DNA from 3 places in the Janthinobacterium glycogeni genome. Region 1 is predicted to be linked to each of the others. Evidence: predicted binding sites of a transcription regulator. Region 1 holds the regulator's gene; each other region holds the start of a gene.

Region 1 (9,822 bases):
GGCGAGATGGCCAGCGACGAGCAGCTTGTCGCCAGCTTCCAGGCCGTCGAGGCCGTGCGCGGCGACACGCCGCTCACGTATTTCGAATTCACCACCCTGGCGATTTTGCATCTGCTGTCGCAAGCCAAGCTCGATGTGGCCATCCTGGAAGTGGGCCTGGGCGGGCGTCTGGACGCCGTCAACGTGATCGACGCGGACGTGGCCATCGTCACCAGCGTCGATATCGACCACACGGATTACCTGGGCGATACGCGTGAAGCGATCGGCTTTGAAAAGGCCGGCATCTTCCGTCCGGGCAAGGCGGCCATCTGCAGCGACCCCGTGCCGCCGCAATCGTTGATCGACCATGCCGAGGCCATCGGCGCCGACCTGTGGCTGATGGGCCGCGATTTCAACTATTCGGGCGACAAGCAGCAGTGGAACTACGGCGGGCGCGAGCAGCGCCGCAATTCGCTCGCGTATCCAAGCTTGCGCGGCGCCAACCAGATCCTCAATGCGACGGCCGTGCTGGCCGCGCTGGAAGTGCTGAAGCTGAAACTGCCCGTGGGCGCGCAGGAAGTGCGCACGGGCCTCGTGACGGTGGAACTGCCGGGCCGCTTCCAGGTCTTGCCTGGCCGCCCCAGCGTGATCCTCGACGTGGCGCACAACCCGCACGCGGCGTCGGCGCTGAACCAGAACCTGGGCAATATGGGTTTCCATCCGTACACCTATGCCGTGTTCGGTTCCATGCAGGACAAGGATATCGATGGCGTGCTGGCCGCGATGGGCGAACACGTCGACCATTGGTGCCTGACGGGCCTGCCTTCGCCGCGCGCGGCCACGGCTTCCGAGCTGGCCGCCAAGGTGCAGATCATGCTCGAAGATAAGCCCGACAGCAGCGAGCATACTGTGTCTATTTTCGATGATCCGGCACAAGCTTTTGCAAATGCAATGAGCCGGGCCGGTGAGAATGATAGAATTGTGGTCTTTGGTTCTTTCCTCACCGTCGCCGGCGTGATGAAGGCCCGAAAATCCTCACTTCACTGAAACGCACTCGACTGAAAATCACGCATGGGCTTGTTCTCGAAACTGTTTAAAAACAAGCAAGAATCCTCTGGCGAAGACAGCGGCTTTTATGTCCCTGGCGAAGCACAGTCGCCGACCCGCAAGCGCGCCGCCAACACCTCCGGTGGCGGCGGATCGCGCCGTGGCGGCAAGGAAGCGCCGGATCCGGTCTTGCCTGAAAAAAAGCGCGCACGCCGCCGCCTGGTCGGGGCCGTCGCCCTGGCGCTGGGTGTCGCCGTCGGCTTGCCGATGCTGCTCGATTCCGAGCCGAAGGCACCGTTCAACGACATCGCCATCGACATTCCGTCGAAGGAAAAGGCGGCGCCTGCACCGGCGCCCGTGCCGGCCGTTCCGGTTCAGGCCGCATCGAATGGCCTGGACCAGTCCGAGGAAATCGTCGACGCGCCGCTGCCGCCTGCGGCCAAGCCCGCGCCCACACCGGCCCCCGTACTGGCCGCCGCCCAGCCTGCACCGGTCAAGCCGGCCTATGTGGAACCGAAGCCCGAGCCCAAGCCCGAACCGAAACCTGTCAAGGTGGAGCCGAAACCGGAGTCTAAACCCGAGCCGAAGCACGAAGCCAAGCCGGAGCCGAAACACGAGTCCAAGCCTGAACCCAAGCATGAGGTAAAGCCCGAAGCCAAGCCTGAGGCCAAGCCTGCCAAGCCGGCGCAATCGGCCGACGATGCCGCGCGCGCGCTGGCGATTCTGGAAGGCAAGCCGCAAGAGAAGGTGCAGGACAAGCCGCAAGAAAAAGCGCACGACGCCGGCAGCGGCAAGTTCGTGGTGCAGGTGGCGGCGCTGGCGACACAGGACAAGGTCGATGAATTGCAGGACAAGCTGCGCGAAGCGGGCATCAAGTCGTACACGCAGAAAGTGTCCAGCCCGGCGGGCGAGCGCATCCGCGTGCGCGTGGGCCCGTTCGGCAGCCGCGAAGACGCGGAAAAGACGCGCGCCAAGCTGCAAAAGCTGGGCCTGGGCGGCAGCCTGGTACCGGCGTGATGTTGCAAGGCTGAACGCGCGTGACGATCTTCGATTACCTGGTGCTGTTCGTGCTGGTGACGTCCGTGCTGATCAGCATGATGCGCGGCCTGGTCAAGGAAATACTGTCATTGGTCAGCTGGATCGTGGCGTTCGTCATCGCCAATGCCTATGGCGCCACCCTGGCGAAATTCCTGCCTGAAGCCGTGCCGGGCGAAGCGATCCGTTTATTGCTGGCCTTCGTGGTGCTGTTCATCGGCGTGCGCATTTTGATGGGATTGCTGTCCATGACGGTCGACGCGCTCGTCAAGGTGACGGGCCTGAGCCTGGCCGACCGCACCCTGGGCAGCCTGTTCGGCGTGGCGCGGGGTCTTGTGATCGTGCTGACCGCCGTCATCTTGTGTGGCATGACGTCCATACCGCAGCAGCCATTCTGGAAAAACGCGCTGCTCAGCCCGTTCGCGGAGCAGGGCGCGCGCGCCATCAAGCCTTATCTGCCTGCCGCTTACGCGCAGCATGTGAAATTTTGAATTTTTTTAAAATCAGTAGCACAGTTTAGGAGCACACCATGTGTGGCATCGTCGGCGTCGTTTCCCATCAACCTGTCAATCAATTGCTCTATGATGCATTGTTGCTCCTGCAACATCGCGGTCAGGACGCGGCAGGGATTGCGACCAATCACAGCAGTATGTTTTCCATGCACAAGGCCAATGGCCTCGTGCGTGACGTCTTCCGTACGCGCAACATGCGTTCGCTGCAAGGCACGACGGGCATCGGCCATTGCCGCTACCCGACGGCCGGTTCGTCGAGCGAAGAGGAAGCACAGCCGTTCTATGTGAATGCGCCGTTCGGCATCACCCTGGCGCACAATGGCAACCTGACCAACTGGGAACAGTTGAAGCTGGAAATGTTCAAGAACGACCGCCGCCACATCAATACCGATTCCGATTCGGAAGTGCTGCTCAACGTGCTGGCGCATGAAATCCAGGAAGCGACGACGGGCCTGAACCTGGACCCGGAAGCCATCTTCAAGGCCGTGACCGTGCTGAACCGCCGCGTCAAGGGCGGCTATGCCGCCGTCGCGCAGATCGCCGGCGTGGGCTTGCTGGCTTTCCGCGACCCGCACGGCATCCGTCCGCTGTGCCTGGGCATCAATGAAACGGAGCAGGGTCCCGAATACCTGATCGCTTCCGAATCCGTGGCCCTGGAAGGCATGGGCTTCCGCTTCGTGCGCGACATCGGTCCCGGCGAAGCCGTCTTCATCGATGCCGATAAGAAATTGCACAGCGCCCAGTGCGCCGACAATGCCACCCTGAACCCGTGTGTGTTCGAATTCGTCTACCTGGCCCGTCCCGACTCCGTCATCGACGGCGCCTCCGTGTACGCCACGCGCCTGAAAATGGGCGAATACCTGGCCGAGAAGATCCGCGCCGAATTGCCAGGCGTGCATATCGACGTGGTCATGCCAATTCCCGATTCCTCGCGTCCGGCCGCCATACAGCTGGCCATGGCGCTGAATATCGAGTACCGCGAAGGCTTCATCAAGAACCGCTACATCGGCCGTACCTTCATCATGCCGGGCCAGGCGGCGCGCAAGAAATCCGTGCGCCAGAAGCTCAACGCCATCCCGTCCGAATTCAAGGATAAAGTCGTGCTGCTGGTCGACGATTCCATCGTGCGCGGCACCACCAGCCGTGAAATCGTACAGATGGCGCGTGAAGCGGGCGCGACGAAGGTCATCTTCGCCTCGGCCGCGCCACCGGTGATCTACCCGAACGTGTACGGCATCGACATGCCGACACGCGACGAGCTGATCGCCTACGGCCGGACGACGGAAGAAGTGTGCCGCGAAATCACGGCCGACTACCTCGTGTACCAGGATATCGGCGCGCTGAAGCAGGCGATCGCCGACGTCAACCCGGCCCTGACCAACTTCGAGGCTTCGTGCTTCGACGGCGTCTACGTGACGGGCGACGTGTCGCAGGAATACCTGGACCGCCTGGAATATGCGCGCCACCATCCGAAGGCGGCAGCGCCGGAAGATACGCCCCGTTCCCAGCTGAACCTGAACCTGGCAACGACAGAAGCGTAATTATCTTGCCCGGCTAGCGCCGGGCTTTTTTTGCTCCGCGATCATGAACGATAAAAAAAACTACGGCTTTACCACCAACATCCTGCATAACGACCGCCGCAAGGGCATCGAGCACGGTTCCCTGCACAAGCCCGTGCATACTTCCGTTGCCTTCGGCTACGCCGATGCGCGCCAGCTCGCTTCCGTGTTCCAGGGCAAGGAGCCGGGCTTCCGCTACGGCCGCCAGGGCAATCCGACCGTGTCCGCGCTGGAAGACAAGGTCAACAAGATGGAAGACGGCGTCGCGACCCTGTGCTTCGCTACCGGCATGGGCGCCATCGGCGCCGTGGTGCAGGCGCTCTTGCGCGCGGGCGACCATGTCGTGTCGTCGGCCTTTTTGTTCGGTAATACCAACAGCCTGTGGCAAACGGTGACGGGGCAGGGCATCGGCGTGTCCTTCGTCGACGCCACCGAGGTGGCCAACGTGGCGGCCGCCATCACGCCGGCCACGCGCATCGTGTTCGTGGAAACCATCGCCAATCCGCGCACGCAGATCGCCGACCTGAAAAAGATCGGCGACTTGTGCCGCGAAAAGGGCATCCTGTACATCGTCGACAACACGATGACGACGCCGTATCTGTTCCGCCCGAAAGCCGTGGGCGCGGGCCTGGTGGTCAATGCCTTGACGAAATCCATCGGCGGCCACGGCAATGCGTTGGGCGGCAGCTTGACGGACACGGGCGTGTTCGACTGGACGCAGTATCCGAACATCTTCGATAACTACAAGAAGGCGGCGCCGGCCCAGTGGGGCATCGCGCAAATCCGCGCCAAGGCCTTGCGCGACTTCGGCGCCTCGCTGGGCCCGGAAGCGGCGCACCATATCGCCGTTGGCGCGGAAACCATGGCCTTGCGCATGGATCGCACCTGCTCGAACGCCCTGGCGCTGGCCACCATGCTGGCCGCCGACCCGCGCGTGGCCGCCGTGCACTACCCGGGCCTGGCGTCGCACCCGCAGCACGCGCTGGCGAGCGACCTGTTCCGCAGCTATGGTTCGCTGTTCAGCTTTGAATTGAAGGATGGCATCGACTGCTTCGATTTCCTCAATCGTTTGAATCTGGCCATTCCAGCGAGCAACCTCGGCGACACGCGCACCCTGGTCATTCCCGTCGCCCACACGATCTTCTATGAGATGGGCGCCGAACGGCGCGCCAGCATGGGTATCGCCGAATCGCTGATCCGCGTTTCCGTCGGCATCGAGGACGAGGTGGATCTGCTCGAGGATTTCCGCCAGGCACTCGATGTATAAGTCGCCGGACAAATGAAAAGGGCCGCAACAGTCATGCTGTTGCGGCCCTTTGTTTTTCGCCGTTCAATGGTAATGTCTTCGTGCCTTCAGAAACCGTAGCGAGCAAGCCCAATATCGGGTTGAGTAGCGGAGCTGTACATTGTACGGGGGCGCCCAGCTAGCGAGCAACGGATGCCCGAGAGTGGGCTGCGCAGTAGGTTTATGAGGGCGCGCTCAATCAATGCCAGCTGCGCATCAAGCCCACCGCCAAACCTTCCAGGGCGAATTCATCTTCCGGCGACACGGTAATGACCTTGAAATCGGGATTTTCCGGCAGCAGTTCGATGACGGAACCCGTCTTCTTGTAGCGCTTGACGGTGACTTCGTCGCCGATGCGGGCGACGACGATCTGGCCATTCTTGGCGCTGTCGACCTTCTTGACGGCCAGTAAATCGCCATCCATGATGCCGGCGTCGCGCATGGACCAGCCGCGCACCTTCAGCAGGAAGTCGGGCTTGGCCGAGAACAGGGCCGGGTCCACGTTGTAGCTCGCTTCCAGGTTTTCCTGGGCCAGGATGGGCGAACCGGCCGCCACCCTGCCGATCAGGGGCAGCGACATCAACAGGGCTGCCGGCACTTTCGATGGCGGCGCTTCGGCCGCCGCGCCGATCAGGCGGATGCCGCGCGAGGTGCCGGGTGAAATCTCGATCGCGCCCTTGCGCGCCAGGGCCTGCAAATGCTCTTCGGCCGCATTGGCCGATTTGAAACCCAGTTCATTGGCGATTTCGGCACGGGTGGGAGGAAAGCCCGTGTTTTCAATCGCGTCCTTGATCAGGTTCAGGATTTGTTCTTGTCGTGCTGTCAGCTTGATCATGAGCGGTGGGTGCATACTAAAATGCTGTCTATATGAACAGTCTGTATTTTTGTACAGTATCGCCCACTATGCAAGGGGATTTCCGTGTTTTCGGCGAATTTCGCAAGAAATACTTGTCCAGAGGCGGAAAGCGCGGCGGTGCGCGGGCTTTTCAGGCGCTGGTGGAAGGAATGATTGAAACGTTTGCAAAAGGCGGTTATAATCTTCGGCTGACCTTCCCACACCCGTCTTGACGCCGGGGTGGGCGATTATCAATCCGACCTGAAGGAGTTTGCATGCGTCATTATGAAATAGTCTTTATCGTCCATCCGGACCAAAGCGAGCAAGTGCCCGCGATGATCGAACGCTACAAAGCCAGCGTAACCACCCGCGGCGGTTCGGTTCACCGCGTGGAAGATTGGGGCCGCCGTCAAATGGCTTACTCGATCCAAAAGCTGCCTAAAGCACACTACATCTGCCTGAACATCGAATGCGACAACGAGACCCTGGTCGAGTTGGAAACAGCATTCAAATTCAATGATGCCGTGTTGCGTCACCTGACCGTTAAAATGAAGAAAGCTGAAACAGCTCCTTCGCCGATGATGAAATCGGTACAACGCGAAGACGCGGCCAAAAGCCACCGCACCGAAGCACCAGCAGCCGCTCCAGCCGCAGCAGCAGCTTAATTCTTGACCAGGATCGTGCGCTGAACCAGCTACAAGTTACCGCCATCATTGCCGAGCGCGAAATACTGCGCTATACCCCGGCAGGACTGCCGATTGTGAATGCAGTATTGCAACACAGTTCGCAGCAGATGGAAGCAGGGATTGCCCGTTTGACCGAGTTTGATGTCGCCGCGCTAGCCGCTGGCGAAATTTCAGGCCGGTTCAGTCAGGCAAGCTTGGGCGGGGTCTATCAGTTCACGGGTTTCCTGGCCAGGAAGAGCCGCAACAGCAAAAGTTTGGTGTTTCACATCATTGATTTTAGTGCAGTCAATTCTGACTAGCGCATTTTAGATACAGGAGCCTGACATGGCATTCGGTAAAAAGTTCGACAAAAATAAGCTCAAGCTTAAAGAAAAACGCAAACAGCAAAACCCATTGTTCAAACGTAAGAAGTTCTGCCGCTTCACCGCAGCGCACGTTGAACAAGTCGACTACAAAGACGTCGACACGCTGAAAGACTTCGTCCAGGAAAACGGCAAGATCATGCCAGCACGCCTGACCGGTACCAAAGCGCACTACCAGCGCCAAGTCGACACCGCAATCAAGCGCGCTCGCTTCCTCGCGCTGCTGCCATACACCGATCTGCACCACGCTTAATCGGTCAGATATTCCTGGAGAAGAACTATGCAAATCATTCTGTTAGAAAAAGTTGTAAACGTCGGTAACCTCGGCGAAGTCGTTAAAGTCAAAGACGGTTACGCACGTAACTTCCTGATCCCGCAACGCCTGGCACGTCGTGCCACGGCAACCGCTGTGGCTGAATTCGAAGTCAAGCGCGCCGAACTGGAAAAAGCTGCTGCCGCCAAACTGGCCGCATCGCAAGCCCAGGGCGAAAAACTGAGCGGTCTGACCGTTCAAGTTGCTCAAAAAGCTGGCGTCGATGGCCGTCTGTTCGGTTCCGTCACCAACTTCGACATCGCTGAAGCGCTGACCAAGCAAGGTTTTGCTGTTGAAAAAGCACAAATCCGCATGCCTACCGGCCCGCTGAAGATCGTTGGCGAGCACAACGTTTCGGTTGCTCTGCACACCGACGTGGTCGTGGAAGTTGTTATCGCTGTCGTTCCAGACGCGAACGCGTAATCGTCTGCGGGCCTGGCCCGCAAGCGCTGCCGCACTATGAAAAGCCGGGTTCGCCCGGCTTTTTTGTGGCCTTTTTTTCGCTCATTTTCAGCCCTTTATTTTTGCCAGCACGCCGAAGCGGGTATAATTCGCGCCATGAACGCCCCCTCTGATCCGCAACTGGATTCCCTCCGTATACCGCCGCATTCGATCGAAGCAGAACAATCCGTTATCGGTGGTCTGCTGCGCGACAATGCCGCGTATGACCGCATCGCCGACTTCATGCATGCGGAGGATTTCTATCGCTATGACCATCGCATCATCTTCGAGCAAATCGTCAAGATGGTTAACGCTTCCAAGCCAGCCGATGTCATTACTGTTTTTGAAACCCTGACCCAGCTCGGCAAGGCCGATGATGTGGGCGGACTCGCTTACCTGAACGCCATGGCGCAAAACACGCCATCGGCCGCGAACATCCGGCGTTACGCCGAGATCGTGCGCGACCGCGGCGTGCTGCGCAAGCTCATCACCGTCGCCGACGATATCTCCGGCACGGCCTTCAGCCCGCAAGGCAAGGAAGTCAAGCAGATGCTTGACGAGGCCGAATCGAAGATTTTTGCCATCGCCGAAGAAGGCGCGCGCGGCGCCCAGGGCTGGACCGCCATCCAGCCCCTGCTGACGCAGGTGGTCGAGCGCATCGACGAACTGTACAGCCGCGACAACCAGAGTGAAATCACGGGCGTGCCCACCGGTTTCATCGACCTCGACCGCATGACCTCCGGTCTGCAGCCGGGCGACCTGGTGATCGTGGCGGGCCGTCCGTCGATGGGCAAGACGGCGTTTTCCGTCAATATCGGCGAAAACGTGGCCATCGACAGCGGCTTGCCCGTGGCCGTGTTCTCGATGGAGATGGGCGGCGCCCAGCTGGCCATGCGTATGCTCGGCTCCGTCGGACAGCTCGACCAGCACCGCCTGCGCACGGGCCGCCTGAACGACGAAGACTGGCCGCGCCTGACGAATGCGATCCAGAAGATGAACGACGCGCAGTTGTACATCGATGAAACGCCGGCGCTCAACTCGATCGAATTGCGCGCCCGCTCGCGCCGTCTGTCGCGCCAGTGCGGCAAGCTGGGCCTGATCATCGTCGATTACTTGCAGCTGATGTCGGCCAATACGCCGGGCGACAACCGCGCCACGGAGATTTCCGAGATTTCACGGGGCTTGAAAGGCCTGGCGAAAGAACTCGGTTGCCCCGTGATCGCGCTGTCCCAGCTGAACCGCTCGCTGGAGCAACGCCCGAACAAACGTCCTGTCATGTCCGACTTGCGCGAATCGGGCGCTATCGAGCAGGATGCCGACGTGATCCTGTTCATTTACCGCGACGAAGTGTATAACCCCGACTCGCCAGACAAGGGAACGGCCGAAATCATCATCGGTAAACAACGTAACGGTCCAATCGGCAGCATCCGCCTCACCTTCATGGGGCAGTACACCAAATTTGGCAATTACAGTGGTGGCCTGGCGCTTTACCAAGGCGACTAACACAGCAGCACTGATATTCCATTGGCCGCCCCCGACAACGGGGCGGCTTTCTGTAGTAAATAACACGACTCAATGCTTAACGGAGAATGACATGTTTGGACGCTTGATGCCCACTGAGGGCAAGTTTTTTGAATTGTTTAACCAGCACGCGGAACTGTGCGTCAAGGGCGCCAAAGAGATGCTCGGCCTGATGACCAATTTCGACGACCTGGAAAACCGCGTGCATGCGATCGAAAGCATCGAGAAACAGGCGGACAAAGTCACC
Region 2 (9,822 bases), on a different contig from region 1:
GGCATTGCTGGAACGCGAGATCGTGCGCATCGCCCGGCTGGGCATCGGCATCGACGACGAGGAATTCGTCCACGGCATGGTGGCCGTGGCCGTGCCGATCTGCGCGGCCGACGGGCGCATCGTGGCGGCCGTCGCCTGCCACGCGCCGGTGGCGCGCAAGTCTGTGGAGCAATTGCTGCAACACGTGCCGCAGTTGAAGGAGGCGGCCGTCAAGCTGCGGCCGCTGCTGTTGGCGGAAAACAGCTAGGGTTTGAGCACCTTTGCCACCTTGGCCGCCCGCAGGCGGAAGGCGTCCGGCATGCCGGAACCGAGCAGCGGGCGCAGATACAGGCGGAAAGCGTCCGTCACGTCCGTGCCGCTGGCGCTGATGAATTCGTCTTCCATGGTGCGCGTCTTGCCCGCCACGTCGCTCAGCGGCAGCAACTCGTAATCGACGGAATAAAAGCCCGTGCGTTTGATGGCGACGGAACCGTCGCGCTCGCCCCACATGGCGAACTGCACCGCCTTTTCGCCCACTTCACGGGCTTCGCGCTGGTCCACGTCGGAAACGCAGCCGATGAAGGAGCGCTGCAGATAGCCGAAGGTATCGCCGCGCACGCGCTTGATGCCCAGTTTCGCCTTGATCTCGTCGCACAGCAGGTCGGCCAGCGCGCCCGTGCCGGACAATTGCACGTTGCCGTGCGCATCGCGCTCCACCTCATTGCCCACCTGCCTGGCCAGCAGGCTGGCGATCGGCTCGCCCGACGCGTCGTGGATGCCCTCCGAGACGGCGATCACGCAGCGGCCGTATTTTTCATACGTGGCCTTCACGTCGGCAAGAAATTGCTCCAAAACGAAGACGCGTTCGGGCAGGTAGATCAGGTGCGGGCCGTCGTCGGGGAACTTCTTGCCCAGCGCCGAGGCGGCCGTCAAAAAGCCCGCGTGGCGGCCCATCACCACGCCCACGTAGACGCCGGGCAGGGCCGCGTTGTCGAGGTTGGCGCCGGCGAACGCTTGCGCGACGAAGCGCGCGGCCGAGGGAAAACCGGGCGTGTGATCGCTGCCCACCAGGTCGTTGTCGATGGTTTTCGGGATGTGGATGCAGCGCAGCGGATAGCCGGCCTTGTGCGCCTCCTCGCTGACGATGCGCACCGTGTCGGACGAGTCGTTGCCGCCGATATAAAAGAAGTGCTCGATCTCGTGCGCGCGCAGCACTTCGAAGATTTGGTGGCAGTAGGCGATGTCGGGCTTGTCGCGCGTGGAACCGAGCGCCGAGGATGGCGTGGCCGCCACCAGCTCCAGGTTGTGGCTGGTTTCCTGCGTCAGATCGACAAACTCTTCATTGATGATGCCGCGCACGCCATGCAGGGCGCCGTACACGCGCGTGACATGTTGAAAGCGCCGCGATTCGAGCACCACGCCCACCAGCGACTGGTTGATGACGGCGGTGGGGCCGCCTCCCTGGGCAACAAGAATTTTTCCAGACGGCATGGGATTTCCTCGTAAATGGAACGGCCCTCCAGCCTACTCCTTTTTTAGCGCCATGCTGTCTTTTTCCCCATGCCGCCCAAGGAATTGATCTGGCGGGCCGGCCTGCCTATTCATTCCGGCGCCCGGATATGCTCGACCAGCCCCGTGCTGCGCCGTCCCGGCGCCGGCGTCAGCCAGCTGACCAGGATGGCGGCGGCCAGGCCGGCCGGTACGCCGAAGATGCCGGCGGAGATGGGCGCGATATGAAACCATTGACCGCTGGCATTACCGCCCAGCATGGTGCTCGTGTGCAGCATGTAATACAGGCACACGCCAAAGCCCGTCAGCATGCCTGCCAGCGCGCCCTGGTAATTGGCGCGTTGCCAGAAGACACCGAGCACCAGCGGCGGGAACAGGGTCGAGGCGGCCAGGGAGAAGGCCACGCCCACCAGCGACAAAATGTCCGCCGGCTTTTGCGAAGCGGCATAAGCGGCGATGAAGGCCACGGCCAGCAGCAGCAATTTGGAAATCGTCACGCGCTTTTGCGTCGAGGCGCTGGGATCGACCACCTTGTAATAGATATCGTGCGACAGGGCGTTGGAGATGGCCAGCAGCAAGCCGTCGGCCGTCGACAGGGCGGCAGCCAGGCCGCCGGCCGCCACCAGGCCGGAAATCACGTAGGGCAGTCCGGCGATCTCGGGCGTGGCCAGCACCAGCACGTCGGCGTCGATGGAAATTTCCGCCAACTGCACGATGCCGTCGCGGTTGACGTCGACGATGCTGATCAGGGGACTGAGCTTGTCCACGTTGGCCCAGTACGACACCCAGGTGGGCAGGTTCGCGTATTGCGTGCCGACCAGGGCCGAGTAAATATCGTACTTGACCAGCACGGCCAGCGCGGGAATCGTGAGATAGATCAACAGGATGAAGAACAGGGTCCAGAACACGGAGACGCGCGTTTCGTGCACGGACGGCGTGGTGTACGATCGCATGAGGATGTGGGGCAGGGCGGCCGTGCCCAGCATCATGCAAAACACGAGGGCCAGGAAATTGTTGCGTTTGATATCGGATTGCTCCCGGTCGGCGGCGGGAAACGGCTGCGCGTGCGGAATGATCGGCTCGGCGCGTTTCCGGTTTTGCGCCTGCATCGCCTGCCACAGCACGCGAGCCTCGTCGGGGCTCTTGGGATAGGCGATCAGGGTGCGTTCCGCGTTGCGGATATCGAACAGCGAGGTATTGCGCTGGCGCAAACTGTCGAGCTGGCGCTGGGCCGCCAGGCGGCCTTGTTCCCAGGAGCCGGGCAAGCCGTCGATGCGCGCCTGGTAGCTTTGCGCGCGCTGACGGAAGATGGCGCGCACCTCGTTTTCTTTCGGATCCGTTTCCAGCACGTGTTCGCGCGCGCTCAGTTGCGGCAGCACCTTGCCGTAGGCGATCTGCGGCACGGGATTGTCCGCATGCTTGACCGACAGCCACATGGCGGGAATCAGGAAGGCGACGAGGATGATGATGTACTGCGCCACCTGCGTCCAGGTGATGGCGCGCATGCCGCCGAGAAAGGAGCAGACGAGGATGCTGGCCAGGCCCAGGAAGATGCCGACGGAAAAATCCACGCCCGTGAAGCGCGAGGCGATCAGGCCGACGGCGTAGATCTGCGCCACCACATATGTAAACGACACGATGATGGTGGCGGCCACGGCCACCACGCGCACGCTGGCGCCCCGCTTGTCGGCGCCGCTGCCATAGCGGGCGGCGAGAAAATCGGGAATCGTGTACTGGCTGAACTTGCGCAGGTAGGGGGCGATCAACAGCGCCACCAGGCAATAGCCGCCCGTCCAGCCCATGATGAAGGCCAGGCCGTCGAAGCCGTTCAGGTACAGGCCGCCGGCCAGGCTGATGAAGCTGGCCGCCGAAATCCAGTCGGCGGCCGTGGCCATGCCGTTGAACATGGCCGGCACCCGGCGCCCCGCCACATAGTATTCGGTGACGTTCGAGGTGCGGCTGATGACGCCGATGGTGGCGTACAGGGTGATGGTGACGAGCATGAACAGGTAGCCGATCCACGCGCGCGGCATGCCTTCCTGTTCCAGCACCGACAGGGCCAGCAGGAAGGCGGCGAAACCGGCGGTAAACAGCAGGTAGTAGCGGCACAGGCGCGCAAAGAAGCTGCGCTGGCCGCTCATGCGTGCTCCTCGGCATGGAAATCCCGGTCGAGGCGCCGCATGCGCCAGGCATAGAAGGCGATGATGGCCAGGTACACCAGCGAGGCGCCCTGGGCCGCCATATAGAAGGGCAGGGGCCAGCCGAACAGGTTCAGGTGCAACAGCTCGCGCGCATAGAACACGGTCAGGAAGCCCGTCAGCAGCCAGACCAGCAGCAGGATGGCCGTCAGGCGCCGCGTCTTGCGCCAGTGCACGTCGTGGCGCGCCTGCAGCTCGGGGCCGGGCGTGCGCGCCGGCTGCAGCGGCGCCGCGGGAAGGCTGGGCTTATCCATACGTGATGTCATCCTCTTCTGGCGCTTCCGGCAACAGCAGGGCGATGCTCAGGCGCAGCAAGGTGCCCGGCAGCTTCGGCGACTGCGCGCGCGGATTGTTAAAAATATCGACTTCGGCGCCGTGCTGCTGCGCAATCTCGCGCACGATGGCCAGGCCCAGGCCGCTACCGTCGACATTGCTGCCGAGAATGCGGTAAAAGCGCTCGAACACATGGGCCCGTTCTGCCGGCGCAATGCCGGGCCCCGTATCTTCCACTTCCAGGATGGCCAGTTCCAGGGTGCTGCGCACGCGCACCGTGACGCTGCCGCCGGCCGGCGTGTAGCGCAGGGCATTGTCGATCAGATTGCTCAGCAGCTCGCGCAGCATCATGGCATTGCCGGAAATCATGATCGAATACCCGGGCTGTTCGAAGCCCAGGTCGATATGCTGGGCAAACGAGGCTTGCACCCAGTCCTGCACCACGCCGCGCGCCAGTTCGCTCAGCTCGATCGGTTCGAAGGCCGTGCCTGCCTGTGGCTGGTTTTCCGCGCGCGCCAGGGCCAGCAGCTGGTTGACCAGGCGCGTGGCCGCTTCCGAACTTTTCGCCAGTTGCAGCAGCGAGCGGTGAATCTCGTCGTGGTCGGTCTGGCGCAGGGCCAGCTCCGATTGCATGCGCATGCCGGCCAGCGGCGTCTTCATCTGGTGCGCCGCATCGGCGATGAAGCGCTTCTGCATGTCGATCGACAGCGACAGGCGCGCCAGCATCTCGTTGAGCGAACCGACCAGCGGCGTGATTTCCTCGGGCACCTGGCCCGATTCGATGGGGGAGAGATCGTCGGGCGGCCGGGCGCGTATGCGTTCTTGCAATTGCGCCAGCGGCGACAGCCCGCGCGCCAGGGCGAACCAGACCAGGGCCAGGATCACGGGCAGGATGATGAACTGCGGCAAAATCACGCCCTTGATGATTTCATTGGCTAGCTGGGCGCGTTTTTCCAGCGTCTCGGCCACTTGCACCAGCGCGCGGCTCGGCTCATCGTCGTTGCCGGCAGGAATATCGAGATAGCTGAACGCCACGCGCACGGGCGTGCCGTGGATGGTGTCGTTGCGGAACAGCACCATGCCGCTGCGGTATTTGTCGGGGTCCTGTGGCGGCGGCAAGTCGCGGTCGCCGTCGAGGTATTCGCCGCGCGCACCCACCACCAGGTAATACAGGGTATCGACGTCGTCGCCGCGCAGGAAGTCGCGGCCCTTGTTATTGCTGTTCTTGTCCGGCACGCGGCGCAGCAGCGCGCCGTCGGCCTGCTTGACCTGTTGCGTCAGCACGGTCACGCTGTCTTCCAGCGCATGGTCGAACGGCTGATTGGCGATGCCCTTGGCCACCAGATAGGTGATGGCGATGCTCATCGGCCACAGCAGCAGCAGGGGCGCCAGCATCCAGTCGAGGATTTCGCCGAACAGCGAATGCTCGATGGTGTCGTCCTGCTCCGTCGTGGGCGGCTCGAACCAGTCGTCGTCGTCCGGCTCGTCCGCTGGCGCCTCGCGCGCCTTCACTTGCTGGCGGACCCGCTGGCCGGGGCTGCCGACTCGCCCGCTTCGGCGTTCAGGCGCGCCGCTTCCGAGTATTTTTCCAGGCAATAGCCGAGGCCGCGCACGGTGGCGATGCGCACGCCGCCCACCTCGATCTTCTTGCGCAGGCGGTGCACATACACTTCGATGGCGTTGTTCGACACTTCCTCGCCCCATTCGCACAGGTGGTCGACCAGCTGCTCTTTCGAGACGAGGCGGCCGGTGCGGCCCAGCAGGATTTCCAGCAAGCCCAGTTCGCGCGCCGACAGGTCGAGCATCTGGTCGTTGATGTAGGCGCTGCGTCCCACCTGGTCGTAGCTGAGGGGGCCGTGCTTGATGATGGTGGCGCCGCCGCCGGCGCCGCGGCGCGTCAGGGCGCGCACTCTTGCTTCCAGTTCCGACAAGGCGAACGGCTTGGCCATATAATCATCGGCACCGAGGTCAAGGCCATTTACGCGTTGTTCGATGGAATCGGCGGCCGTCAGGATCAGCACCGGCAGCAGCGAGGCGCGCGCGCGCAGGCGGCGCAGCACTTCCAGGCCGGACATCTTCGGCAGGCCCAGGTCGAGGATCAGCAAGTCGAATTCCTGGGTGGACAGGGCCGTATCGGCCTCCTGCCCGGTCTTGACGTAGTCGATCGCATAACCGGACTGGCGCAGCGAGCGGGTCAGGCCATCGGCCAGCACGCTGTCATCTTCGGCAAGTAAAATACGCATGGTGCACTTCCTATGCTTGCGGCGGTAGAAGCTTGTATTGTGTTTCATTTCCCGCAAGGTGGCGAGTTTTTGTGAGAAACCAGGCTTGTATTGATCTGTTTCAAAACAAATCCACGTTCCGCTTGCATTGATCACTGTTTTTTTATACAGTACTGTCTGTGTAAAGAATTTAACCCACTGGCGCTATCGCAGGCTGCACGGTTCACGTAGATGCGTCACGTGAGTCCGCACCTGTAGAACGGCTGAAAGAACATATGGACGATAAAAAAGCTGTAGTACCCGCATCGGAAAAAGCCAAGGCGCTCGCCGCCGCACTGGCGCAGATCGAGAAGCAGTTTGGCAAAGGTTCGGTCATGCGCATGGATGCCAGCGCACCGATCGAAGAAGTGCAAGTCGTGTCGACCGGTTCGCTCGGCCTCGATATCGCGCTGGGCGTGGGCGGCTTGCCGCGCGGCCGCGTGGTGGAAATCTATGGTCCGGAATCGTCGGGTAAAACCACGCTGACCCTGCAAACCATCGCCGAAATGCAAAAACTGGGCGGCACCTGCGCCTTTATCGATGCCGAGCACGCGCTCGACGTCGGTTACGCGCAAAAACTGGGCGTGAACCTGCATGAATTGCTGATCTCGCAACCGGACACGGGCGAGCAGGCACTGGAAATCTGCGACGCCCTCGTGCGTTCGGGCAGCGTCGACCTGGTCGTCATCGACTCCGTGGCCGCGCTGACGCCACGCGCCGAGATCGAAGGCGACATGGGCGATTCCCTGCCAGGTTTGCAAGCGCGTCTGATGTCGCAAGCCCTGCGCAAGCTGACCGGTTCCATCAACCGCACCAATACTCTGGTCATCTTCATCAACCAGATCCGCATGAAGATCGGTGTGATGTTCGGCAGCCCGGAAACGACTACCGGCGGCAATGCGCTGAAATTCTACGCTTCCGTGCGTCTGGATATCCGCCGTACCGGCTCGATCAAGTCCGGCGATGAAGTGATCGGCAACGAAACCAAGGTCAAGGTCGTCAAGAACAAGATCGCGCCACCGTTCAAGGAAGCGCACTTCGACATCCTGTACGGCGCCGGCACCTCGCGCGAAGGCGAAATCCTGGACCTGGGCTCGGATGCCAAGATCGTGGAAAAATCCGGTTCGTGGTACAGCTACAACGGCGAACGCATCGGCCAGGGCAAGGACAACGCCCGCGCCTTCCTGCAGGAGCGTCCGGCGCTGGCGCGCGAAATCGAAAACAAGGTGCGCGCTTCGCTGGGCGTGCGCGAACTGCCGCCGCTGGCCGCTGAAAAGCCGGAAAAAGCGGATAAGGCCGCCGACAAGGCTGCCAAGGCGGAAGCCAAGCCAGAGTAGGTCGGATTAGCGCGGCAAAGCCGCGCGGAATCCGACAACACCACAGACGTCAACAATGTTGTCGGATCAAACGCCAACAATGTTGTCGGATCACGGCCCAAGGGGCCTAATCCGACCTACGCATGGCTTGCCGCAAGGTAGGATCCTGATCGCCGTCCCGCGCTGTTGCGCCGGGCGGCGATTGTGTTTGGGTGATGTGATCGTGGAATGAAAGACAAGGTGGGGGTATGGCCGCAGTACAACTAAGCCTGAAGGGCAGGGCGCTACGCTTTCTGTCGATGCGCGAACACAGCCGCATGGAATTGCGGCGCAAGCTGCAGCGCCATGCGCAGGAGGGCGACGACGTGGAAGCCCTGCTCGACAGCCTGGAGCAGGCCAACTGGCTGTCGCAGGAGCGTTTTTCCGAGTCGCTGATCCACCGCCGCTCGGCCCGCTTCGGCAATAGCCGCATCATGGCGGAATTGCAAAGCCATGGCATTGGCGGCGAAGCGCTGCAGGAACTCAAGGCGGGCCTGGCCGAAGGCGAGACGGCGCGCGCCTGCGAAGTGTGGCGCCGCAAGTTTGGCCAGGTGGCGCAGGATGCCGAGCAGCGCAACAAGCAGATGCGCTTCCTGATGCAGCGCGGTTTTTCCCAGCGCGCCGTGCAGGCGGCCTTGAAGGGGCTGGAGCCCGACGAGGAATAGCTCATCCAGGGCCAGCCGGCCGCCATGCCGCGCCGCGCTGAACTGCGCTTTCAAACGCCGTCTGTTTCCAGTATGGTGACGCCGCGCGATAGGGTATTCTGGCGCTCGAACGCTGTGCGATGCGCGCAGCACCATTGACCGTGACAGGATCGAGATGAGCAACTGGAATGCCGGCTATATGGCCGAAATTGCCTATATCTATGGCTATTACGAAGAATTGAACCCTCTGCGCCTGCGCCTGCCTTTGCTGGCCGCCGGCCTGGCCTTGCCGGCCAGCGGCACGGCTTGCGAGCTGGGCTTTGGCCAGGGCGTCAGCGCCAACATCCATGCGGCGGCGTCCGCCACGCGCTGGCATGGCAATGATTTCAATCCGTCCCAGGCCGCCTTTGCGCAGGAGCTGGCCAACGCGGCCGACGCCGGCGCGCAGTTCACGGATGAATCGTTCGCGCAGTTTTGTTGCCGCGACGACTTGCCCGATTTCGACTTTATCTGCCTGCATGGGATATGGAGCTGGGTTTCGGCGGAAAATCGCGCGCTCATCGTCGACTTCCTGCGGCGCAAGCTGAAAGTTGGCGGTGTCGTCTTCATCAGCTACAACACGCAGCCAGGCTGGGGCGCAATGATGCCGATGCGCGACTTGCTGGCCGAACATAGCCGCGTCATGAGCGCCCCGGGCCAGGGCGTGCTGGCCAGAGTCGCTGGCGCCATCGATTTCGTCGACAGGATGATCGCCACGCAACCGCGCTACCTGGACGCCAACCCGCAACTGGCGGACCGCTTCGAAAAGCTCAAGGCGATGGATGGACATTATCTTGCCCATGAGTATTTCAATGCCGATTGGCAGCCGATGGCTTTTTCCAGCGTCGCGGCCATGCTGGGCGAGGCCAAGCTCGAGTTCGCTGCGTCCGCCAACTATACCGCTCTGGTCGACATGCTGAACCTGACGGCTGAGCACCAGCAGTTCCTGGCCGAGATACCCGATCCCATTTTTCGCGAGACGACGCGCGCCTTCCTCGTCAACGAGCAATTCCGCCGGGATTACTGGGTCAAGGGCGCACGCAGGCTGACGCCGTTCGCCCAGGCCAGCGCCTTGCGGGCCGTGCGCGTGATGCTGGCCGTACCCCGCGACGAAGTGGTGTTGAGCGTGCATGGCGTGCTGGGCGACGCCGATATGGACGAGCGCGTGTATGCGCCCGTGCTTGACGCCATGGCTGACCATCGCGTGTACACGATAGGCGAACTGGAGCAGCAACTGGCTGGCAGCGAAGCCAGTCTGGCCGCCTTGCTGCAGATCATGCTGGTACTGGTCAGCAAGGGCAGCGTGTCTGCCGTCCAGGATGAGGCCGGCATCGCCGCGGCGCGGCCGCAGACGGCGCGCCTGAATGCACACTTGCTGGAGCAGGCGCTGGCAAGAACCGATTTGCACTTCCTCGCCAGCCCCCTGACGGGCGGCGGTGTGGTTGTATCGCATTTACAACAGCTCTTCCTGTGGGCGAAACTGCAAGGTTGTCCAACGCCGCAAGACTGGGTGCGCACGACGTGGCCCGTGCTGCTGCGCCTGAAGCAGCTGATGACGAAGGAT
Region 3 (9,822 bases), on a different contig from region 1:
ACGGAGTTCTACCGCTTATTGCAGAAATACGAGCTGACGCCGGCCCTGTTCCGGGCCGACGGCGACCCTGTCGCTGATTAGCGACAAAAATAAAGTATTAATAATCAACGACTTATTGTAAAACATTGATATTGTTGCCACAGGCTGTCGCTGGCAGGCGACAAAAAGCCCGGATTTTCGGCCCGGAACGCCGCGAAACGGGCAGGAAAAATCCATACTAAAGCTAAGTCGTTGATTTTGAATGAAATTTAAAAGCTGGCACGGTGCTTGCTGTATGGGTAGATGTGACGCTTCAAAGTGTTGCTTTATCCAAGTAAGAAGCTTTTAACTTCATTGAGAGGAACTACCATGCAAACATCGAAACTGTTCAATACCCTGGTCGCCGCTATCGTACTGTCGGGCGCCTCGATCACCGCTTCGCATGCAGCTGACTCCGCCCCAAAAGCACAAGCTCCTGCTGACACCGTCGTGGCCGCCAACGCTGCCGCTGCCGTCCCTGATGAAACCATCACTTCCTCGGCCAAGGCCGCCCTGAGCGCCGATGCGCAAGCCGCTGCCCTGCCAGTCAAGGTGGCAACCCAGCAAGGTGTCGTCGTCCTGTCGGGCGACGTGCCGAGCGCCGAAGCGGGTGACCGCGTCGTACAGATCGTCGCTTCCGTGAGCGGCGTGAAAGAAATCAAGAACGAGCTGAAAGTCAAAGCCGCCGGCTAATCGCCCTCGCGCTGTACTTTACTCCGGGTTGCCCTGTCTGCGGACAGGGCATTTTTTTTGCCTAATTCAGTTAGTTTTGACTGTTTCGACAGCTGCTTGCGGAGGCGGCAGTGTCACCGGCGCTGTGGCGATGTCCCGCATCTGGATTGTTGTCGTATTGGGATAATCAAATCCCGCTCCTGTATTCCGGTCAACAATGTAGCCGATGCCGCCGCCCAGTAGAATATTGCCCCATACGGCACCATTCGACTTCGATACCAAGGTCGAACTTCCAGACAGATTGCCTTTCTTGCAGTCGACGATCATGTCGCCAGTGCTCTTATGCACCATTACGCTGCCAGGGCTGACAACGAACCAGTTTCCTGCATCGTTGCTGAGATTGCAGCCAATACCGGACACTTCCTTGCTCTCATGAATGGTCTGAATGGATACAGGCTGAAATTTTTCACCCGCGACGGATGCGCAGCCAGTTAACGCCAGTGAGGCTAAAACAAGAGATAGCTTATGCATATTGACCCTAGATGTAGTTATAATTTTTAGAACAAACTAGTGTAAATTGGCATTGTTTATTTATCTATAAAAATATTTTAATTATGGAAATTTTGTTTCTTTTTAGATGAATTCCTTGAAGCGCGAATAATGCGAGCAGTAAAGCCTCGTTCATTCTCACTGTATGATTTTTAGCGTTGATGAATCGAGTTCAACTGTAGAATAGCCAGCACTGGCGCCGTTTCCGGCGCTTTTTGTCATCCATGGCGCAGTGTTGCAAGGCTGGGCCGCTACCAGGCTACCGCATGTCTTCTTTTTCTCCCGCCGCCCTGCTGCGCAATCTAAAACCCGACAACTTCACCATCGCCCTGCTCGTCACCGTGGCGCTGGCCAGCTTCCTGCCCTGCACGGGCCAGACGGCCGTAGTCTTCGGCCATATCACCACCGTTGCCATCGGCGCCCTGTTTTTCCTGCACGGCGCCAAGCTGTCGCGCGAAGCCGTGGTGGCCGGTGTCATGCACTGGCGCCTGCATTTGCTGGTGCTGGCCAGCACGTTTATTTTGTTCCCCCTGCTGGGCCTGGCCCTGCGTCCGCTGGCGCTGACCTTTCTCACGCCCGAGCTGTACGTGGGCATCTTGTTCCTGTGCGCCTTGCCATCGACCGTGCAATCGTCGATCGCCTTGACGGCCATGGCGCGCGGCAACGTGCCGGCCGCCATCTGCAGTGCCTCGGCCTCGAACTTCATCGGCATCTTCCTCGCGCCGATTCTCGTCGGCTTGCTGGTGGCCAAGGGTGCGGAAAGCAAGTCGTCGGTCGACGCCGTGCTGTCCATCGTCATGCAGCTGCTGCTGCCCTTCCTGGCCGGCCAGTTCCTGCGCCGCTGGATCGGCCGCTGGGTCGACCGCCACAAGGCCATGCTGAAATTCGTCGACCAGGGGTCCATTTTGCTGGTGGTCTACACGGCCTTCAGCGAAGCCGTCAGCGAAGGCCTGTGGCACACGATTTCGGTGGAAACCCTGGTGGCGCTGGGCCTGTTCAGTATCTTGCTGCTGGCGCTGGTCCTGGGTCTGATGACGTTCATCAGCCGCCGTCTGGGCTTTAGCAAGGAAGATGAAATCGCCATCGTCTTCTGTGGCTCGAAGAAAAGCCTGGCCAGCGGCGTACCGATGGCCAAGGTACTGTTTGCCACGCACTCGCTGGGCATGGTGATTTTGCCGCTGATGCTGTTCCACCAGATTCAATTGATGATCTGCGCCGTGATCGCGCAACGCTATGCGCGGCGCGATGAGGCGCAGGAAGTGCCGGCGACGACGCGATAATGCTAGTCTCGCAATAGCGTCAACGCCTGCCGCAAGCCCTCGACGATCACCCGATACGCCTGCCGCCGGCTCATCTCATCGGGCGCGCGCAGCACATACGCCGGGTGATACACGGTAATCACCCAGCGCCCGTCGTGCTGGATCGGCGTGCCGAGCAGCGGCGTCATGCTGGCCGCGCCATCCTGCAGTACGGATTTGAATGCAGTGCTGCCCAGCGCCACGATCACCTGCGGTTGGACCCGCTCGATCTCTTCTTCCAGCCAGCCATGGCAGGCGAGGATCTCGCGCTGGGCCGGGGTCTTGTGCAGGCGGCGCTTGCCGCGCGGTTCCCACTTGAAATGCTTGACGGCGTTGGTCAGATAGAGGCTGTCGCGCGCCAGGCCCGCTTCTTCCATGGCCCTGTTCAGCAGCGCACCGGCCGGGCCGACGAAGGGCAGCCCGGCCAGGTCTTCCTGGTCGCCCGGCTGCTCGCCCACCAGCATGATGCGGGCGGTGTGCGGGCCTGTGCCGGGCACGGCTTGCGTGGCATGCTGCCATAGTGCGCAGCGGCGGCACCGGTCCAGCGTCGTGGGGACGTCGCGAGCGGGCTGGGCCCGCTCTGCGCTGATCGGGATCATGGCGGCGCCCTGCCGCTGTCCCACGCTGGCCGTCTGGCCCGTGCGCCGCTCGCCGTTGGCCGCGCCGCTCAGCATGGCGGGCACGATGGCGCCTTCCGGCAGGTTTTTCCAGAAGCGCGAGGGGATATGGCTGTGCAGCAAATCGGCATTCACGCGCGCGGGATTGAAGATGCTGCGGTAGTAGGTCAGCCACAGGGCTTCGCCCGCATCGTCGATGTCGGCCGCGCCACGCAGCAGGGCCGGTCCCGCGTGCAAGGTGGCGCCATCCCACAGCATGCTGGCCGCCGGCGTGGCGATCATCCAGCTGGTCGATCCCATGCGGCGCGCGAAGTGGCGCGCCACCTGCGGCAGCACCTCGTGCGTCGGTTCGAACCAGGCGACGAAGCGGGGAGCGCCCTCGCTTTCCGCCCGCTCGCGAAAGCGCACGTACGCATGCATGTCGTGCTCTTCGCGATGCACGGCCTTGACCATGGCGTGCAGGCGCGCACCATCGGCGTCGGCCGGCGAGAGCACGTCGTGCTGGCCCTGCTGCCAGCGCCAGAGCACCTGATATAACAACGCCCAGCGGTCATGCACGTTGAAACAGGCGGCGGCCTGCAGCAATTCCACCAGGGCACGGGGCAGGCGCAGCGGCGGCGCGCTGGTATCCGTCGCATCCGGCGTAGAGGAAAACAGGTCGCCCTCGCCTGGCTGCGATTGCCAGGCCACGTCGGCAGGCGGCACCTTGAGCGCGATCAATTCGCGTGCCGCCGCGCGCCATTCGTCGAACGATTGCGCCAGCCGCACCACGCGCTCATTGACAGCTTTCATGCGGCCTGCAGTTCCGGCCACAGAGGCATCTGCTGCGGCGCATCGGCCATGGCGCGGCGCAAGTGTTCCGAGGCCGTGGTGTCGCGCGCGGGAAAGTAATCGGCCGTGATGATGAAGGGGGCGATTTTCTTCATGCTGCAGCGCAGGCGCGACAGGTCGGCGTAGCGCACCTGCCGCAGCTGGCGCAGCTCGACGATGCGCTGCGCGTTGCGCAGGCCGATGCCGGGCACGCGCGCGATCATGTGCTGCGCCGCGCGGTTCAAGTCCAGCGGAAAATGTTCGCGGTGCGCCAGCGCCCAGGCCAATTTCGGATCGATGTCGAGCGCCAGGTTGCCGCCGCTGGCGGGCAGCAGTTCGCTGGCCTGGAAACCATAGCTGCGCAGCAAGAAATCGGCCTGGTACAGCCGGTGTTCGCGCAGCATCGGCGGCGGCGCCAGCGGCACGCTTTTCGGGCTGTCGGGGATAGGGCTGAAGGCCGAGTAGTACACGCGCTTGAGCTTGTAGCTGCCGTACAGGGTCTCGGCCGTGGCGAGGATCTGCTGGTCGTCGCTGGCGTCGGCGCCGACGATCATCTGCGTGCTTTGCCCGGCCGGCGCGAAACGCGGCGAGCGCGGTTCTTCGGCCTTTTCATCGAGCTTGCGGCGGATGGCGCCCATGGCCAGCTTGATCGTGTGCACGCTTTTTTCCGGCGCCAGTTTCTGCACGCTGTCCTGCGTCGGCAATTCGATGTTGACGCTGAGCCGGTCGGCATAGCGGCCCGCCTGCGCGACCAGGACCGGATCGGCGTCGGGGATGGTTTTCAGGTGAATGTAGCCGCGGAACTGGTGTACTTCGCGCAACTCGCGCGCCACCTGCACCAGCTGCTCCATCGTGTAGTCAGCCGACCGGATGATGCCGGAACTGAGGAACAGGCCGTCGATGTAATTGCGCAGGTAAAAGTCGGCCGTCAGCTTGACCACTTCGGCCACCGTGAACCGCGCGCGCGGCACGTTCGAGCTGCGGCGGTTGACGCAGTACTGGCAATCGTACAGGCAGTAATTGGTCAGCAGCACTTTCAGCAGCGAGACGCAGCGCCCATCCGGCGTATAGCTGTGGCAGATGCCCATGCCCGAGGTGGCGCCAAAGCCGTCCTTGCCGATGGAATCGCGCCTGGGCGCGCCGCTGCTGGCGCAGGACGCATCGTACTTGGCCGCGTCGGCCAGAATTTCCAGCTTGTCCGTCAATTCCATGGCTCACCTCAATATACTGTGTTTATATACAGTATATCAGGGAATACACCTTGCACCGTCTTGACTTGCGCGATGGCAGAACGCTATATATAAGTGTATATTACGGTCCTTGTTCACCGTTCACTTTACAAGGATACGACCATGCGCCTCACCTCCCTCGCCAAGCTCCTCGGCACTGCCCTGCTGGCCACCGCCGCCACCTCCGCCCTTGCCGGCGAAGTGGTGGTGTCGGCCGCGGCCAGCCTGACGAACGCGTTCAAGGATGCGGCGCAAAGCTACGAGGCGCAGTATCCGGGCAGCAAGGTGTCCCTGAACTTTGCCGCCTCGGGCGTGCTGCTGCAGCAGATCGTCAAGGGCGCGCCCGTGGACGTGTTTGCCTCGGCCGACCAGGAAACCATGGATGCGGCGCAAAAGCAGGGCCTCGTCTTGCCGGCCGACCGCATGGACTTTGTCGGCAACAGCCTGGTGCTGATCGTGCCGCACGATAGCAAGCTGGGCATCAAGAGCCTGAGCGACCTGACGCACAAGGGCGTGACCCGCGTGGCCATCGCCAACCCGGCCAGCGTGCCCGTCGGCCGTTACTCCGAAGGCGCGCTGAAGAAGGCGAAATTGTGGGAAGCCGTGCAACCCAAAGCCATCGGCACGCAGAACGTGCGCCAGTCGCTCGACTACGTGGCGCGCGGCGAAGTCGACGCGGGTTTTGTCTACGCCACCGACGCGGCCATCATGAAAGACAAGGTCAACGTGGTGCTGGACGTGCCATTGGACGCGCCCGTGCTGTATCCGATCGCCACCATCAAGGACAGCGGCAATGCGGCCGAAGCGAAGCGCTTCGTCAGCTACCTGCAGACGGCGCCGGCGCAAGCCATCCTGGCCAAGTACGGGTTTAAAAAGCCATAAAGTAAAACGACTGCACATGGATATCGCCTGGACCGCGCTGGCCCTGTCGCTGAAAGTGGCGGCATGGGCCACGGCGCTCAATTTGTTGCTCGGCATCGGCACGGGCTATCTGCTGGCGCGCACGCGTTTTCCCGGGCGCGAGCTGCTCGACGCCCTCCTGACCCTGCCGATGGTGATGCCGCCCACCGTGCTCGGCTATTACCTGCTGGTGCTGCTGGGCCGGCGCGGCACCCTGGGCATCTGGCTGCAGGACAACTTCGGCATCAACCTCATCTTTACGTGGCAGGGCGCCGTGATCGCGTCCACCGTGGTCGCCTTTCCCCTCGTCTTCAAGCCGGCGCGCGCCGCCTTCGAGGCCGTCGACGGCCAGCTGGAGCAGGCGGCCCGCGTGCTGGGCATCCCGGAGCTGGCCATCTTTTTCCGCGTCACGTTACCGCTGGCGTGGCGTGGCATCCTGGCCGGCGTGCTGCTGGGATTCGTGCGCGCGCTGGGCGAGTTCGGCGCCACCCTGATGGTGGCCGGCAGCATTCCCGGCAAGACGCAGACCCTGTCGGTGGCCGTGTATGAAGCCGTGCAGGCGGGCCAGGACGACGTCGCCAACACGCTGGTGCTGATCACCTCCCTCGTCTGCATCGTGGTGCTGTTGTCGGCGGGCCGCCTGGCGCCCGGGCGCATCGCGCACAAATGAGCCTATGATGACGCCCATGCAACTCGACCTCGACATCCGCGCCACCTTGCGCTCCGGCAAACGCCGTTTCGACCTGCAGGTGCAATGCACCTCCGGCAGCCAGCGCATCGCCATGTATGGCCCGTCCGGCGCCGGCAAGAGCATGACCCTCAAAGCCATCGCCGGACTCTTCACGCCTGACTCTGGCCATATCCGCTTGAACGGCCGCACTCTGTTCGATGCGGCCGCCGGCATCAACCTGCCGCCGCAGCAGCGCAATGTCGCCTACCTGTTCCAGGATTACGCGCTGTTCCCGCACCTGACGGTGCGCCAGAACGTGGGCTTTGGCCTGAGCCGCGGCTGGTTCAACCCGCGCGCGCGCGAAAAATTGCAGAAGATCGAGCATTGGCTCGACGCCTTCCACTTGCAGGAACTGGCGCACCAGTATCCCGACGAGTTGTCCGGAGGCCAGCGCCAGCGGGTGGCGCTGGCGAGGGCGCTCGTGGCCGAACCGGCTGCGCTGCTGCTCGACGAGCCGTTTGCCGCTCTCGATCCGGCCCTGCGTGTCAAAATGCGGCTGGAACTGAGCCAGTGGCAGCAGCGCCTGGACGTGCCCATGATCCTGATCACACACGATCCGGAAGATGCGCGCATCCTGGGCGAGCATGTGCTGTACTTGCGTGACGGACAGATCGATAACAGGGAAGAACACATGGCATTGGGTGAACGCATTGGATAAATCAGCGGCAGCGGAAATCGGCCTGCAAGGCTCGGTATGGATGACGGTGGGCGGCGAGCACCTGGGCGGTGCCGGCCGGGTGGAATTGCTGGGCGCCATCGCCGAATGCGGCTCCATCACGCAGGCGGCCAAGCTTGTGAAGATGAGCTACAAGGCGGCCTGGGACGCCATCGACGCGATGAACAACCTGGCCGGCGAACCGCTGGTCGAGCGCCTGACGGGCGGCAAGGGCGGCGGCGGCACGCGGCTGACGCCACGGGGACGCCAGCTGGTCGACAATTTCCGCATCATCGAGCGCGAGCATGCGCGCTATCTGCGCCAGTTGGGCAGCCAGGCCGAAGGCATCGCCGACGATCTTTTACTCATACGGAGAATGGCCATGAAAACCACGGCGCGCAATCAATTCCTGGGCAAGGTGGCCGAACTGAAACAGGGCGCCGTCAACGATGAAGTCACGCTGGAATTGCCGGGCGGCCAGCACATCGTGGCCATCGTCACGCAGGGCAGCAGCGCCAGCCTGGGCCTGGTGCCGGGCGCGGAAGCGTTTGCGCTGATCAAGGCCTCGTCCATCATCCTCGTGGCGGACAGCGCAGGGGCGCGCTTTTCCGCACGCAACCAGCTGGCCGGGCTTGTGACGCGCGTGCAGACGGGCGCCGTCAACACGGAAGTGGTGCTGGACCTGCCGCGCGGCGGCACCATCGCCGCCATCATCACGAACCAGAGCTGCACCGAGCTGGGCATTGAGCCTGGCAGCAATGTGACGGCGATTTTCAAGGCGTCCAGCGTGATCCTGGGCGTGCCGGCGTAAACGGCGACGCTGAGCAAAGTTCCGGGGTCAGACCCGGCGGGTCTGACCCCAGCTTTACGTTGCAGGCCTAATCCTTCAACCGCGACAACCAATCGGCCGCCGCCGCCAGCGCCTGTTCCAGTTCCTGCGCCGTCTGCGCCAGCAGTGCCGGCACTTCGTCCAGACGGCCCGCATCGATGGCTTCCTCGGTGGCGAACGCGGTGCGGATCAGGCGTTTCGTGCCCAGGGTGCCGACGGAGCCGCGCACGCTGTGCAGGATGCGCGCCACGTCGCTGTGGCGGCCTGCCTGCAAGGCCGTTTCGGCGTCGCGCATGGGCGTCATGCCCTTGTTCAGCGCGTCTTCGACCATGCGCCGCAGCACGCCGCGCCCTTTCGCATCGCGCCCCATCACGCGCATCAGCGGCGCCATGGAAAAAATTTCTTCATCGGCGACGGGCACCGGTCCGGCCGTCTGCACCGGCGGGCGCCTGGGCAGGTGGCGCAGGATGACTTCCATCATCTCTTCCACCACCACGGGCTTGGCGATGAAATCGCTGATGCCGGCCGTCATGCAGCGCTCGCGCTCGGACGCCAGCACGCCGGCCGTCATGGCGATCACAGGCAGGCTCAAGCGTAGTTCCGTGCGGATGATGTGGGTGGCGCTGAAACCGTCCATGACGGGCATCTGCATGTCCATCAGCACGATATCGTAGCGCAGCGCTTCCGTGCGCAGCCGTTCCACCGCTTGCAAGCCGTCACCCACCACGTCCAGCGTGGCGCCCATGTGTTCGAGGATGCCGCGCGCCACGGCCTGGTTCAAATGATTGTCTTCCACCAGCAGGAAATGCACGCCGGCCAGTTCCGTGCCCAGCGGCCGCTGCAGCATGTGCTGCTCGCCGCCGTCGTTTTTGGTAATCAGCGCCTGGTGCAGGGCATCGAACAGGCTCGAGCCCGTGATCGGCTTCATCAGCACGACGTCGGCCTCGGCCGCGCTGGAAATTTCTTCCAGGTGGTTGCGGGCGAAGGCGTTGACCATTACCACGATGGGCTGGCGCTGGCCGCTGGCCGCCTGGCGGATGGCCTTGGCCGTGGCCAGGCCGTCCATGACGGGCATGTGCCAGTCGGCCAGCACCACGTCGTAGGGCTGCTGCTGCGCCAGGCGCTCGCGGTACAGTTCGATGGCGGCAAAGCCGGAGTCCACTTCGTCGGCCAGCCAGCCCCACGCCTCGATCAGCTTGACGATCAGTTCGCGCGTGGTGCGGTTGTCGTCGGCCACCAGCAGGCGCAGCTGGCCCAGGGCGGGCGTGCGCCGCGTTTCGGCCGGCTGCGCCAGCATGTCGAAGGGCACGCTGAACCAGAAGCGGCTGCCCTTGCCTTCGCTGCTGGCGACGGCGATGTCGCCGCCCATCATGTGGATCAGCTGTTTGCTGATGGCCAGGCCCAGGCCCGTGCCGCCGAAGCGCCGCGTGATGCTCTGGTCGCCCTGTGAAAACGCGGCAAACAACTGCTGTTGCTGCAACTCCGTCATGCCGATGCCCGTGTCGCGCACTTCGA

The links. Region 1 encodes LexA, which represses DNA repair genes until DNA is damaged. Its sites were predicted from a motif close to ACTGTATNNNNATACAGT; they were not measured.
Region 2: recA (recombinase RecA) is a predicted target of LexA. The motif match lies at 6,336-6,353, and genes of this name have one in related genera.
Region 3: ACQ4W4_RS16795 (putative DNA modification/repair radical SAM protein) is a predicted target of LexA. The motif match lies at 5,191-5,208, and genes of this name have one in related genera.

The regions. Positions count from the first base shown of each region.
Region 1 is NZ_JBNYXP010000001.1:715,018-724,839, reverse strand. It holds gene folC (bifunctional tetrahydrofolate synthase/dihydrofolate synthase) at 1-1,026, shown strand, start outside; gene ACQ4W4_RS03350 (SPOR domain-containing protein) at 1,051-2,043, shown strand; gene ACQ4W4_RS03345 (CvpA family protein) at 2,064-2,552, shown strand; gene purF (amidophosphoribosyltransferase) at 2,591-4,114, shown strand; gene ACQ4W4_RS03335 (cystathionine gamma-synthase family protein) at 4,158-5,399, shown strand; gene lexA (transcriptional repressor LexA) at 5,617-6,252, opposite strand; gene ACQ4W4_RS03325 (hypothetical protein) at 6,285-6,485, shown strand; gene rpsF (30S ribosomal protein S6) at 6,528-6,917, shown strand; gene priB (primosomal replication protein N) at 6,938-7,237, shown strand; gene rpsR (30S ribosomal protein S18) at 7,263-7,553, shown strand; gene rplI (50S ribosomal protein L9) at 7,581-8,036, shown strand; gene ACQ4W4_RS03300 (replicative DNA helicase) at 8,172-9,557, shown strand; gene ACQ4W4_RS03295 (DUF47 domain-containing protein) at 9,649-9,822, shown strand, end outside.
Region 2 is NZ_JBNYXP010000002.1:362,851-372,672, reverse strand. It holds gene ACQ4W4_RS07265 (IclR family transcriptional regulator) at 1-247, shown strand, start outside; gene ACQ4W4_RS07260 (6-phosphofructokinase) at 244-1,470, opposite strand; gene ACQ4W4_RS07255 (sodium:solute symporter family protein) at 1,581-3,629, opposite strand; gene ACQ4W4_RS07250 (DUF4212 domain-containing protein) at 3,626-3,940, opposite strand; gene ACQ4W4_RS07245 (sensor histidine kinase) at 3,933-5,471, opposite strand; gene ACQ4W4_RS07240 (response regulator) at 5,468-6,202, opposite strand; gene recA (recombinase RecA) at 6,457-7,557, shown strand; gene recX (recombination regulator RecX) at 7,785-8,240, shown strand; gene ACQ4W4_RS07225 (methyltransferase regulatory domain-containing protein) at 8,395-9,822, shown strand, end outside.
Region 3 is NZ_JBNYXP010000006.1:366,243-376,064, forward strand. It holds gene ACQ4W4_RS16770 (sigma 54-interacting transcriptional regulator) at 1-81, shown strand, start outside; gene ACQ4W4_RS16775 (BON domain-containing protein) at 349-711, shown strand; gene ACQ4W4_RS16780 (hypothetical protein) at 778-1,221, opposite strand; gene ACQ4W4_RS16785 (bile acid:sodium symporter family protein) at 1,506-2,519, shown strand; gene ACQ4W4_RS16790 (UdgX family uracil-DNA binding protein) at 2,522-3,946, opposite strand; gene ACQ4W4_RS16795 (putative DNA modification/repair radical SAM protein) at 3,943-5,175, opposite strand; gene modA (molybdate ABC transporter substrate-binding protein) at 5,317-6,075, shown strand; gene modB (molybdate ABC transporter permease subunit) at 6,092-6,763, shown strand; gene ACQ4W4_RS16810 (sulfate/molybdate ABC transporter ATP-binding protein) at 6,780-7,481, shown strand; gene ACQ4W4_RS16815 (TOBE domain-containing protein) at 7,522-8,289, shown strand; gene ACQ4W4_RS16820 (response regulator) at 8,357-9,822, opposite strand, start outside.